3 regions of the Streptomyces sp. NPDC053048 genome follow, and region 2 is predicted to be linked to each of the others. Evidence: riboswitches for the same ligand, from Rfam matches in the RefSeq annotation. Region 2 holds a riboswitch; each other region holds the start of a gene.
The links. Region 2 has a riboswitch for cobalamin ahead of ACIG36_RS15825 (acyl-CoA thioesterase). Riboswitches for the same ligand answer to the same signal wherever they lie in the genome.

Region 1 (4,466 bases), on a different contig from region 2:
GAAGTCCGGGTACCGCATGGGGCGCAGGGTCAGCTCGAAGCCCGGGTCGAGCAGGTTCTTCTCGGTGGAGCTCATTACTGGCAGGCCTCGCAGGACTCGGGGTTCTCAAGGGAGCAGGCGATGGCGTCCGCGTCGGGCGCGACCTGCTGCACCGGGATGGTGGCGGCCGCACTGGCCGACCGGGCGATCCGGGTCGCCGGACGCGAGCGCAGGTAGTACGTCGTCTTGATGCCCTGCTTCCAGGCGTACGCGTACATCGAGCTGAGCTTGCCGATGGTGGGCGAGGCCATGAAGAGGTTCAGCGACTGGCTCTGGTCCAGGTACGGCGTACGGGCCGCGGCCATGTCGATCAGGGCGCGCTGCGGGATCTCCCAGGCGGTGCGGTACAGGTCGCGCACCTCCTGCGGGATCCACTTCAGGTCCTGGATCGAGCCGTTGGCGTCCGTCATCGCGTCGCGGGTGGTGCGGTCCCACACGCCGAGCTTCTTGAGGTCCTCCACCAGGTAGGTGTTGACCTGCAGGAACTCACCCGAGAGCGTCTCGCGCTTGAAGAGGTTGGAGACCTGCGGCTCGATGCACTCGTACACACCCGCGATGGAGGCGATGGTCGCCGTCGGGGCGATGGCGAGCAGCAGCGAGTTGCGCATGCCGACCTCGGCGATGCGGGCGCGCAGCGCCTCCCAGCGCTCGGCCCAGGCCGGGACGGCGTTCGGGTAGTGGTCGGGGTGCAGCACACCGCGGGCGGTGCGGGTCGCGGCCCAGGCCGGGTGCGGGCCGTTGCGCTCGGCGAGGTCGGCGGAGGCCTCGTACGCCGCGAGCATGATCCGCTCGGAGATCTTGGTGGACAGGGCCTTCGCCTCGGCGGAGTCGAAGGGCAGGCGCAGACGGAAGAAGACGTCCTGCAGACCCATCAGGCCCAGGCCCACCGGGCGCCAGCGGCTGTTGGAGCTGCCGGCCTGCTCGGTCGGGTAGAAGTTGATGTCCACGACGCGGTCGAGGAAGGTGACGGCCGTACGCACCGTACGGTCGAGCTTCTCCCAGTCCATCTCGCCGTCGGCGCCCAGGTGCTGCGCCAGGTTGACCGAGCCCAGGTTGCAGACCGCGGTCTCGCCGTCGTCGGTGACCTCGAGGATCTCGGTGCACAGGTTCGAGGAGTGGACGACCGCGCCCTTCTCGGCCGTCTGGTTGGCGGTGCGGTTGGCCGCGTCCTTGAACGTCATCCAGCCGTTGCCGGTCTGCGCGAGGGTGCGCATCATCCGGGCGTAGAGCACGCGGGCCGGGATCTGCTTGACGGCCTTGCCCTCGGCCTCGTACCGGCGGTAGGCGGCGTCGAACTCGTCGCCGTAGAGGTCGACCAGGTCCGGCGTGTCGGCGGGGGAGAACAGCGACCAGTCGGCGTCCGCCTCGACGCGGCGCATGAACTCGTCCGGGATCCAGTGCGCGATGTTGAGGTTGTGGGTGCGGCGGGCCTCCTCACCGGTGTTGTCGCGGAGCTCCAGGAACTCCTCGATGTCCGCGTGCCAGGTCTCCAGGTAGACGCAGGCCGCGCCCTTGCGCCGGCCGCCCTGGTTGACGGCCGCGACGGAGGCGTCGAGGGTGCGCAGGAACGGCACGATGCCGTTGGAGTGGCCGTTGGTGCCGCGGATCAGCGAGCCGCGGGAGCGGATGCGCGAGTACGACAGGCCGATGCCGCCCGCGTGCTTCGACAGGCGCGCCACCTGGTGGTAGCGGTCGTAGATCGAGTCCAGCTCGTCCAGCGGGGAGTCCAGCAGGTAGCAGGACGACATCTGGGGGTGGCGGGTGCCGGAGTTGAACAGCGTGGGGGAGGACGGCAGGTAGGAGAGCGTGCTGGTGAGCCGGTAGAGCTCGGCGACGTCGTCCAGGGCGCGCTCGGAGTGGTCCTCGGCCAGGCCGCAGGCCACGCGCAGCAGGAAGTGCTGCGGGGTCTCGATCACGTTGCGGGTGATCGGGTGGCGCAGCAGGTAGCGGCTGTGCAGGGTGCGCAGGCCGAAGTAGCCGAAGCGGTCGTCGGCGCCGCCGGCGAGGGCGGCGTCCACCAGGGCGTCCAGGCGCTCGGCGTGCGCGGCCACGAACGCGGCGGTCTCGTCCGCGATCAGGCCCTCGCGGTGGCCGGTGGCGACCGAGGCGGAGAAAGAGGTGGCACCCTCGCCGGCCGCCTCGTCGGCGATGGCGCGGGTGAGCAGCCGGGCGGCGAGCCGGGAGTACTCCGGCTCCTCCGAGATCAGGCCGGCGGCGGCCTCGGTGGCGAGGGAGCGCAGCTCGGCCTCGTCCGACGCGGCGCTGCGGCCGCGCAGCGCGGCGGCGGCGACCTTGCCGGGGTCGGTGGAAGGCAGATCTGCGGTGAGATCGGTCAGGGTGCGCAGCAGCGCGGTCCCGGGACCGCCGCTCGCCTCCGCGTTCGCTGAAACCGGATCTGCGGGCGCGATGGTCACGTGTGGCTCTCCCTCGCTCGGCTGGGTGGGCCGGGCGGGAGAGCGCGACGGTCGCGTACGGGCATGCCGACCGGACCGGGGCATGCCGCGTAGGCGTCCGTCGGCCCAACCCGCGGGGCCCGGACGAATTCAACGCCCATGGCCGAGCCCAGGGCAGGCTCGGTGGTGGGCGGCTGACGGCAGGTCCTCGGACTACAGGTGCGCTGGGTATATGCGCACACATACACCGTTGCGGGACAGTTCCGGATTTCCACCGGATTCCCCTGCGACATCAGCGAGGATGAGCATACATCTAGTGCCGCCCTCCGCACGCGCCCCCACATGTTGTGTCGTCCCGTCATGAGACGGTCGCGGAATGTGCTAACGGGCGGGCTCCGTAAGGCCTCCACAAGGGTACGGACACGCACGGCAGAGGGCCGCCACAGCCCCTGGACGGGGGTGCGACGGCCCTCTTGGTGGAGGCGGGGCGGACGGGCCCGCCAGGGTGGGGTCAGTGGCCGCCAGGGGCCCCCGCGGTGGCCGGGGGGAGGTCCCGGCTCACGCCCGGGTCGCCGGCGTCGGCCGTGTAGTCCGACGGCTTCGTCTCGTCCACGCCGTCCGGCGCGCGGAGGGCCTTCAGGAGGAAGGTCGCGACGATGACGACGATCACATTGAGCGCGAAGGCGGTGAGGCCGATGTAGCCCTTCTCGCCGATGAGGGGGATGAGGTTGGTGTTCCCGAAGTGGGCCTGGGTGGCGCTCGGCGTCTCGTACGCCCGCCAGGTCCCGTAGGCCATGCCGGCCGCCCAGCCCGCGAGCAGGGCCCAGCGGTGGAACCAGCGGGTGAAGAGGCCGCCGACGAGCGCGGGGACGGTCTGCAGGATCCAGATGCCGCCGAGCAGCTGGAAATTGATGGCGACCGTTTTGTCCATGGTGAGGACGAAGACGAGCGCTCCGACCTTGACCAGCAGGGAGGCGAGCTTGGAGACCTTCGCCTCGTGCTCGGGAGAGGCGTCCGGTTTGAGGAAGTCCTTGTAGATGTTGCGGGTGAACAGATTTGCGGCGGCGATCGACATGATGGCCGCCGGGACCAGCGCCCCGATGCCGATCGCGGCGAACGCCACGCCCGTGAACCAGTCCGGGAACATGTCCTCGAACAGCTGGGGGATCGCCAGCTGTCCGTTCTTCACCTTCACCCCGGCGGCCAGGGCCATGAAGCCGAGCATCGCCAGCAGGCCGAGCATCAGGGAGTAGAGGGGAAGGATGGTGGTGTTGCGGCGGATGACATTGCGGCCCTTGCTGGAGAGGACCGCCGTCACCGAGTGGGGATAGAGGAAGAGCGCCATCGCCGAACCCAGCGCGAGCGTGGCGTACGCCCACTGCGCCTGTGCGCCGGTGACGAGGGAGCCTCGCGGTTTGCCCGTTGCCGGGTTTTCGGCCGCGAACGCGTCACCGGCCTTCGCGAAGATGTCGTCGAAGCCGCCCAGCCGGATCGGGATGTAGATGATCGCCACGATGATGACGATGTAGATCAGCGTGTCCTTGACGAAGGCGATCAGCGCGGGCGCCCGCAGCCCCGCGGAGTAGGTGTAGGCCGCGAGCACGCCGAAGGCGATCAGCAGCGGCAGGTCCTTGATGAACCAGTGGGTGTTCTCGCCGCCCCCGACGCCCATGACGTCCAGTACGGCCTGAATGCCGACGAGTTGCAGGGCGATGTACGGCATTGTCGCGAGGATCCCCGTCACAGCCAGCGCAAGGGAGAGTCCACGGGAACCGAACCGGCCACGGACGAAGTCGGAGGAGGTGACATAGCCGTGCTTGTGCGCCACCGACCACAGGCGTGGCAGGAAGGTGAAGACGAGGGGATAGGTGATGATCGTGTAGGGCACGGCGAAGAACCCGGCCGCACCGGCCGCGTAGATGGCCGCCGGGACGGCCACGAAGGTGTACGCGGTGTAGAGGTCGCCGCCGAGCAGGAACCAGGTGACCCAGGTGCCGAAGGAGCGCCCGCCCAGTCCCCACTCGTCGAGGTTGT
Region 2 (4,466 bases):
GCCGCGTGCTCGGCGGGCGCGGCGACGCCGTTGACGGCCAGCCCCGCCGAGAGCAGCCGTTCCAGCACGGCCGGGTCCGGTGCGTGACCGGGGCGCTCGGCCAGGGACAGGTCGGTCAGTTCGGGCGTCAGGGTGAGGACGGCGTCCGCCAGCGCGTCGTCGACCGGCGTGTTCTCGACCGTGAGGGAGGACAGGCCGTGCGCGCCCGCCAGCGCGCGCAGCGACGCGGGGTCGAACGCGCCGCCGCCGGCCAGGATCAGGGTCTCCAGGGAAGCGAGGGTCGGCGAGCCCACGAGGGCCGCCAGTCCCGCGCCGGTGAACCGCGGTGATTCCAGGACGAGATCCGCCAGCGACGTCAGACCGTCCAGCGCCTCGACGCCCTGGTCGGTGAAGTCGCCCGACAGGACGAGGGTCCGCAGCCCGTGCTGCCCCCTGACGGCCTCGACCGCCGCGTCGGAGGCGCCGGCCAGGTCGATCACGGTGAAGACGTCGGGAGGGAACGTCGCGAACGCGGCGAGGCTCTCGCCGGTGACGTCCGCCGCGTAGACCAGCCGCGTCCCGTCGGGGACCTCGACCGCGCCCCGGGGCTCGAGTTCCACCGGCTCCGGGCCGGCGGCCTCGGTGTAGGCGACCAGGGAGCCTGGAAGTCCTTGCTCCGGAAAGTGAATGACGCGGTTGCTCATACGCCCCATGGTAAACAGCGATCACGGTCGAGCCCGGTGGCTGCCACGGCCGGCTCGAGGCCGTCGCGAGCGCCGCCTCTTTGTTCATACCTCATAGAATCCTGCCGATGATTCGGTGGGCCGGACCGAGCGGGTTACCCGGCGGCAAGCTGGCAGTCTCTCCTTTGTGAAGGATCTGATGGGGCATGAGGATCACCTCGCGCCTTGTTGATTTCCTACGTACACATGGAGGGGCGAGGATGAGCTTCAGCGACGAGGTGCTGATAACGGGCATGGGGGCGATGACCCCCCTCGGCGTCGGCGCGGCGCGGTCGTGGAAGGGCCTGCTGGCCGGGGAGTCCGGTGTGACGGGGCTGGGGGAGGAGTGGGCCGCGGACCTGCCGGTGCGGGTGGCCGGCCGGCTGCCCGTCGAGCCGGCGGACCTGCTCGAGCGGGTGGAGGCCCGCAAGTGGGACCGGTGCGAGCAGATGGCGGTGGTCAGCGCCCGCGAGGCGTGGGAGGACGCCGGGCGGCCGCAGGTCGAGCCCGAGCGGCTCGCCGTCGTCATCGGTACCGGCACCGGCGGCATCCTCACCACGCTCGCGCAGGACGACATCTACGAGAAGTCGGGCGCACGCCGTCTCTCCCCGTTCACCGTGCCCATGCTCATGCCCAACGGGCCGGCGGCGTGGGTCAGCATGGACCTGGGCGCACGGGGCGGCGCGCGGACGCCGGTCAGCGCCTGTGCGTCCGGAGCGGAAGCCATCGCGATGGGCCTCGACCTCATCCGGGCCGGACGGGCCGACATCGTGGTGGCCGGCGGCGTCGAGGCGTCCTTGCACCCGTTCTGTATTGCCGCGTTCGCGCAGATGAAGGCCCTGTCCACGGACCAGGGAGACCCGGCGGCGGTGTCCCGTCCCTTCGACGCAGGCCGCAGCGGCTTCGTCATGGCCGAGGGCGCGGGTGTGGTGGTCCTGGAGCGCGCCGGGTTCGCGCGTGCCCGCTCGGCCCGCACCTACGGCAGGCTGTCGGGTGCCGCGGTCTCCTCCAGCGCGCACCACATCACCGCGTCGGACGCGGAGGGGCAGGTCCATGCCATCCGGACGGCCCTTCGCGACGCGGACCTCGTACCCCGGGACATCGACAACGTCCACGCGCACGCCACGTCCACCGAGTCGGGCGACCTGGCGGAGGCGGAGGCGGTCGGCAAGGCGATCGGCCGGCACGCGGCGGTGACGGCCACGAAGTCGATGACCGGTCACATGCTGGGCGCGTCCGGCGCCGTGGCGGCCATCGCGGCACTGCTGACGCTGCGGGACGGAATGCTGCCGCCGACCCGCAACCTCGAGACGCCGGACCCGGCCGTCGACCTGGACGTGGTCCGCGGCGAGAGCCGTGCCGGGGACTGGTCGGCGGGCCTGGTGAACTCCTTCGGCTTCGGCGGGCACAACGTGAGCCTGGTCTTCACCCGCGGCTGACACCGGGTGCCGTGTGCTGCCGTAGGCTGGCGGTGCAGTCGGTTCGCCCCGTCCGCCAGGCGGGGCGTCGTAAGAGGGAACCCGGTGGGAGACCGGGACTGCCCCGCAGCGGTGAGTGGGAACGACCGCCGTCATCCGCACTGGGCCCGGCCGGGCCCGGGAAGCGACGGCCTGTAGGAGCCCGGCTCGAAGAGCAGGCGCGCCCGCGAGTCCGAAGACCTGCCACTGCCCGCGCGCCACCGTGGGGCGCGGTTACACCGGGACCTCGAGGGCGGGTCGGCGGCGGCAGGGGGGGGCACCTTCCTGTCCTTCGCGCGGATCCCGCCCGCGGGGTCGTCGAGAACTCGCGAAGGAGAGTTCCGTGACCATCGACACCCAACTGGCCGCCGGCCCCGGGCACAAGTCCCCGGCCGACTCGCGCGTGACGCTGGCCCACATCATGAGCGAGCACGACACCAACCTCTACGGCACCATCCACGGCGGCGTCATCATGAAACTGATCGACGACGCCGCGGCGGCCGCCGCCGGGCGCCACGCGAACGGCCCGGCGGTCACCGTCTCGGTCAACCGCATGGCGTTCCTCGCCCCGGTACGGGCCGGGGACCTCCTCACCGTGCACGCGGAGCTGGAGCGGGCCGGACGCACGTCGATGGACGTGGGCGTCCGCGTCACCGCCGAGCGGTGGAACGCCTCCGGGCCCACGGCCGAAGTCGCCACCGCTCAGCTGACCTTCGTCGCCATCGACGCCGACAGCCGCCCCCGCCCGGTCCCGGTCCTCGACGCGCCGGAAGCCGGGCCCGCGGGGCGGGGCGGCACGCCCTAGGGACGGACGTAGGGCCGGGTCATGATCTCCATGTTGTGGCCGTCGGGGTCGTCGAAGTACACGCCGCGGCCGCCGAAGAGGTTGTTGATCCGGCCGGGGTCGGTGTGGGCGGGGTCGGCGTAGTAGGTGACCCCGACCGCCTCGAGGCGGTCGATCATGGCGTCGAACCGCCCGTCGGGCACGAGGAACGCGTAGTGCTGCGACTGGATCGGCTCGTCCCTCATCTCGTAGTAGTCGAGCGTCACGCCGTTGCCGAGATCGACGGGCAGGAACGGGCCGAACGGCGCACCGACCTCCAGCCCCAGGATCGCGGCGATGAACTCGGCGGACAACTGCCGGTCACTGGCGTAGACAGCGGTGTGGTTCAGCTGGACGGCGGTTTCCGGCAGCTCGGTGGTGTGCGGGGACTGGGCGTGAGGCATCGTGGTGTATCTCCGGGTCTCGGGATTCTCAGGGAAGCGAAGACGCGGAGGAATGGGCGGGCCCCGTGCCCGCCTCGAACTCACGCCGAGGCCGGGGACCCAACTCGTGTATGGCCCATGGCCGACCCGGCAGTCACCCGACCGACCTTACTGCCCGTCAGGGGACGTGGCAACGCCTGGCATGCTACGGACATGACCATGGAAGCCCCCGAGGAGTTCGAATCGCACCGGCCCCGGCTCTTCGCGCTCGCGTACAGGATGCTCGGTTCGGCGAGCGAAGCCGAGGACGTCGTGCAGGACACGTATCTGCGCTGGAGCACGGTCGATCCCGCCGGGATCCGCACACCGGCCGCCTGGCTCACCAAGGTCATGACGAACCTCTGCATCAACCACCTCACCTCCGCCCGTGCCCGGCGGGAGCTGTACGTGGGGCCCTGGCTCCCCGAGCCGGTCCTCACCCGTACGGCCGCCGCCGACCGGCTCGGCCCGCTGGAGACCGCCGAGCAGCGCGAGTCGGTGTCGCTCGCCCTGCTCACCCTCATGGAGCGGCTCACTCCGGCCGAGCGCGCGGTGTTCGTCCTGCGTGAAGCCTTCGGGCACAGCCACCGGGAGATCGCCGAGGCCGTCGGTATCGAGGAGGTCCACTCACGGCAGTTGCACCGCCGGGCCCGCGAACGGCTCCAGTCGCCGCGCAGGCACTTCGACGTCGACGACGGACAGCGCAGGGAGATCGTCGAGCGCTTCTTCGCCGCCGCCCTGGACGGCGATGTCGCCGGGCTGGAACAGCTGCTGGCCGAGGACGTGGTCGCCTGGGCCGACGGCGGCGGACAGGTGTCCGCCGCACGCCGGCCGGTCGTCGGACGCGAGAAGGTGCTCCGCTACCTGCTGGGCGTAGGTGTGGGCGTCCGGCCGGGAGGAGTCCGGATCAGGGCCGAGTTCGCCGAGGTGAACGGCGAGTGGGCGGCCGTGCTCTTCGCGGGCCCGGCGCTGTTCGCCGTCGTCGTGCCGGAGATCCGTGACGGCCGGGTCGGCGGGGTTCGTACGGTCGTCAGCCCCGGCAAGCTCGCCTTCGCCGCCCGCC
Region 3 (4,466 bases), on a different contig from region 2:
GTCCATGCCGACGATCGCGCTGAACGGGTAGGTGGCCGAGGCCATCAGTGCTTACCCCCTGTGTCGTGGTCCGGCGCCGGCACGGCCGGCGCCCCCGGCGGTATGAACGGGAAACCGGCCGGCACCCCGTCCTCGATCAGCCGCAGCAGCGCGTCCGTGTCCGCGTGTTCCTCGATCAGGTCGCCCAGGCGGTCCAGCTGTTCTTCGCGCAGTGCCGCGAACGACGTGTCCGGGGCCGGGACGAACGCCCGTCCCGCCGCCTTCGCCACGCGGCGCAGGAACGCGCGCCGGAAGCCGTCGCTCTCCAGCGAGCCGTGCCAGTGGGTGCCCCATACGGCGCCGACCCGGCAGCCGTCCAGGAAGGGTTCGTCACCGCCCCGGACGTCCGCGACGCCGTGGTGGATCTCGTAGCCCTCGACGTGCTCGCCCAGGGCCTCGCCCACCGGCCGGGCCAGGGTCTTCCCGGCCGCGAACCGCACCCGTACCGGCAGGAGCCCCAGTCCCTCGACCACTCCGGCGCGGGACTCGACCTCGTCCTCGATCCGCTCGCCCAGCAGCTGGAAGCCGCCGCAGATGCCCAGGACCGGGCGGCCCTCGGCCGCCCGGCGGGCCAGCGCGTCCGCGAGGCCGCGCTCGCGCAGCCAGGCCAGTGCCCGGACCGTTCCGCGGGTGCCCGGCACCACGGCGAGGTCGGCGTCGGCCAGTTCCTCCGGCCGGTCCACGAACCGCACGACGACGCCCGGCTCGGCCGCCAGCGCGTCCACGTCCGTGAAGTTGGACATCAGCGGCACCGCGCACACCGCCACCCGCAGCACGTCGGCGCCGTGCGGCGGGGCCACCACCGACTCGCGCACGGCACCGCGCAGCGAGACGCGCAGGCCGTCCTCCTCGTCGATGCCCAGACCGTGCGCGAACGGCAGCACGCCGAACGTCCGCCGGCCCGTCAGGTCGCGCAGCATCTCCAGGCCCGGCTCCAGCAGGCTCACGTCGCCGCGGAACTTGTTGACGATGTAGCCCGCTATCAGCTCCTGGTCCTCGGCCGAGAGGAGCGCGGTGGTGCCGAAGAAGGAGGCGAAGACGCCGCCGCGGTCGATGTCGCCGACGACGACCACGGGCAGCCGGCCCGCCCGTGCGATGCCCATGTTGACGATGTCGCTGCGCCGCAGGTTGATCTCGGCCGGGCTGCCGGCGCCCTCGCAGATGACGGCGTCGTGCGTGCGCCGCAGCTCCTCCAGGCACTCGGTGACCGTGCCGAACAGCTGCTCCTGGCGGCCCGCGTGGTAGCCGCGCGCGCTGAGTTCGCCGACGGGCCTGCCCATCAGCACCACCTGGCTGCTGCGGTCGCCACCCGGCTTGAGCAGCACCGGGTTCATCAGCGCGCTCGGCTCGACGCGCGCGGCGGCGGCCTGCATGGCCTGCGCGCGCCCTATCTCCGCGCCCTCGCGCGTCACATACGAGTTGAGCGACATGTTCTGCGCCTTGAACGGCGCGACCTTGACGCCCTTGCGGACCAGCCAGCGGCAGATCCCGGCGGTCACCACGCTCTTGCCCGCGTCGGAGGTCGTGCCGGCCACCAGCAGGCCCCCGCCCCTCCCAGCCGTCACCGACAACGCTTCCTCCTCGTCACGGCCGCCACGGCCGTCCTCGTCAGCACGGCCGTAGCCAGGGCCAGTACCGACACCCGGCGCGAGAGCCGTACCGCGCGTTCGATGTCCCCCACCTCGACGGGCCGGTTCTCCGCGCCCAGCACCGGACGGTGTTCGACGCGGCCCGCGTAGGCGAGGGTGCCGCCCAGCCGTACCCCGAGGGCCCCGGCGAAGGCGGCCTCGACGGGGCCGGCGTTGGGGCTGGGGTGGCGGGAGGCGTCGCGCCGGGCCACGCGCAGGGCGCCGCGCGGGTCCGGGCCCGCGAGGACGGCGAGGGCGGCGGTGAGCCGGGCGCCGGGCCAGCCGGCGACGTCGTCGAGGCGGGCGGAGGCCCAGCCGAAGCGCCGGTGGCGGGGGGACTTGTGGCCGACCATCGCGTCGAGGGTGTTCACGGCCCGGAAGCCCGCGAGGCCGGGGACGCCGGCGAGCGCGCCCCACACCAGGGCGCCCACGACGGCGTCGGAGGTGTTCTCGGCGACGGACTCCACGACCGCGCGCGCGATCTGCTGCTCGTCCAGTGCCTGCGGGTCGCGTCCGCACAGGTGGGGCAGCCGTTCGCGGGCGGCCGCGAGGTCGCCGGCGGCGAGCGCGGCGCCGACGGCGCGTGCCTCGCGGCCCAGGGACGTGCCGCCCAGCACGGCCCAGGTGACGGCGGCGGTCAGGGCGATGCCGGCCGTGCGGGAGCGGCGTGCGGCACTGGCCAGCAGGGCGGCGCCGACCGCGGTGCCACCGGCGCACAGCGCGGTGTGCAGGGCGCCGGCGCCGCGGTGGTCGCGCCACAGGCGCTGTTCGACGGCGTGCGCGGCCCGGCCGAAGGCGGCCACGGGGTGGCCGCGGCGCGGGTCGCCGAGGACGAGGTCGCAGGCGAAGCCGAGCGCCGCACCGCACGCGAAACCGATGGGGTCGTGACGCGTCGCGCGCATGGGGTCAGGCCGCCGTCGTGCCTTCGGGGAGCCGGGAGCGGGTGGGCGGTATGCGACGGCCGGGCATGGCGATGTGTCCTCACTCAGGGTCCGCGCCCTGGCTCGACGTGACCGGCGACCAGAGTCTCCTGGCTCCCGGATCGGCGTCGCTCCGGCCTTCCAGCCCGTGGTGGCGGGCCGTGGCCGTCGGTGGAGGACGCTCCCCGGTGACAGTGGCGGGACCGCGCCGGATTCGCACCGGCTTCCTCTGCTGTCGCCGTTTGGCTCCGGAAGTCCACCACGGCCCGGGAAGGGCAGTCAACTCACCCTGACCTGCGGTGAGGCTGCCGGCCACGGGTGGGGCGGCGGGCGACGCGGGCAACGACGAAGCGCCGGTCCGGCGGTGCCGGACCGGCGCTGTCGTGCGCACGGGTGCGAGGCCGCGGTGAGGCGGCGGTCAAGCGGTGATCAGGCGACGATCAGGTAGATGCCGTAGCCCACGGCGGCCGCGCACAGCGCGAAGCAGGTGTACGCGCCGATGCGGGCCGGCGCGCTCGGGCCGGTGGCCGGGGCGCCGGCCGTGGCCTGCGCCTTGCGGGACGTGCCGACGATGCCGAGGGTGAAGACGGCCACGAGGGCGATGGTGAAGACGAGGCTGACGCCGAAGACCTGGCCGAGAGCTGCCCAGTCGATGTTCATGTGGTTCTCCTCCGTTGCCCGGCGGTCAGCCGGTCGTCGCGGGGGCGGGGGCGGGGGCGGGAGCGGCGGCCGGGGTGACGGCGGGGCCGGCCGGCGGCGGGGCGACGGCCTGCAGGGCCGCGGTGACCACGCCGACGGGCTCGGCCGGGACGGAGACGCCCTGCGGCTCGTTCAGGTCGTTGACGTTGTCGTGGGTGACCGGCTTGCGGCGCGAGGCCAGCCAGATCGCGCCGCAGGCGGCCACGGCCAGGACGGCCACCGCGGTGACGCCCCAGTCGCCCTGGTCGGCCAGGAGCGCGGCACCGCCACCGACGAGGCCGGCGGCCGGGAGCGTCAGGCCCCAGGCGGCGACCATGCGGCCGGCGGTGGACCAGCGCACCACGCCGCCCTTGCGGCCCATGCCCGCGCCCATGACGGCGCCGGAGCAGACCTGGGTGGTGGAGAGCGCGAAGCCGATGTGGGACGAGGCCAGGATGGTGACGGCGGCGCCGGTCTGGGCGGCGAAACCCTGCGGCGGCTGGATGTCGGCCAGGCCCTTGCCGAGGGTGCGGATGATGCGCCAGCCGCCGAGGTAGGTGCCGAGCGCGATGGCGATGCCGGCGGAGGCGATGACCCACATAGGCGGGTCGGCGTCGGCGCCCAGCGCGCCGCCGGAGATCAGCGCGAGGGTGATGACGCCCATCGTCTTCTGGGCGTCGTTGGTGCCGTGGGCGAGCGAGACCAGGGCCGCCGAGGCGATCTGGCCGGCGCGGTAGCCCTTGGCGCTGGCCTCGGGGTCGGTGTTGCGCGCCAGGCGGTAGGTCATCCGGGTGGCCAGCACGGTCGCCAGGCCGGCCACGACCGGGGCGACGACGGCGGGGATGAGGACCTTCATGACGACGGCGTCACCGTGGACGGCGCCCGTACCGACGGAGGCGATGGTCGCGCCGATCAGGCCGCCGAACAGCGCGTGCGAGGAGCTGGAGGGCAGGCCCGCGAGCCAGGTGAGCAGGTTCCAGACGATCGCACCGACCAGTCCGGCGAAGATGATCTCCGGCCGGATGCCCGATTCGTCGACGATGCCCTTGGAGATGGTCGCCGCCACCTCCACGGACAGGAACGCGCCGACGAGGTTGAGCACCGCCGACATGGCCACCGCGGTCTTGGGCTTGAGCGCCCCGGTGGAGATGGTGGTGGCCATGGCGTTGGCCGTGTCGTGGAAGCCGTTCGTAAAGTCGAA

Region 1: it holds a riboswitch for cobalamin, as region 2 does, so the genes downstream of both, ACIG36_RS26080 (ribonucleoside-diphosphate reductase subunit alpha) here and ACIG36_RS15825 (acyl-CoA thioesterase) in region 2, are expected to answer to the same signal.
Region 3: it holds a riboswitch for cobalamin, as region 2 does, so the genes downstream of both, ACIG36_RS04935 (cobalamin biosynthesis protein) here and ACIG36_RS15825 (acyl-CoA thioesterase) in region 2, are expected to answer to the same signal.

The regions. Positions count from the first base shown of each region.
Region 1 is NZ_JBITZS010000010.1:59,325-63,790, reverse strand. It holds gene ACIG36_RS26085 (ribonucleotide-diphosphate reductase subunit beta) at 1-75, opposite strand, end outside; gene ACIG36_RS26080 (ribonucleoside-diphosphate reductase subunit alpha) at 75-2,453, opposite strand; cobalamin riboswitch at 2,614-2,771, opposite strand; gene mctP (monocarboxylate uptake permease MctP) at 2,944-4,466, opposite strand, start outside.
Region 2 is NZ_JBITZS010000005.1:405,964-410,429, reverse strand. It holds gene ACIG36_RS15835 (thioredoxin family protein) at 1-683, opposite strand, end outside; gene ACIG36_RS15830 (beta-ketoacyl-[acyl-carrier-protein] synthase family protein) at 923-2,140, shown strand; cobalamin riboswitch at 2,211-2,361, shown strand; gene ACIG36_RS15825 (acyl-CoA thioesterase) at 2,580-2,963, shown strand; gene ACIG36_RS15820 (VOC family protein) at 2,960-3,385, opposite strand; gene ACIG36_RS15815 (RNA polymerase sigma-70 factor) at 3,578-4,466, shown strand, end outside.
Region 3 is NZ_JBITZS010000001.1:1,030,107-1,034,572, forward strand. It holds gene ACIG36_RS04925 (putative cobaltochelatase) at 1-45, opposite strand, end outside; gene ACIG36_RS04930 (cobyric acid synthase) at 45-1,604, opposite strand; gene ACIG36_RS04935 (cobalamin biosynthesis protein) at 1,601-2,569, opposite strand; cobalamin riboswitch at 2,691-2,818, opposite strand; gene ACIG36_RS04940 (hypothetical protein) at 3,017-3,247, opposite strand; gene ACIG36_RS04945 (anion permease) at 3,273-4,466, opposite strand, start outside.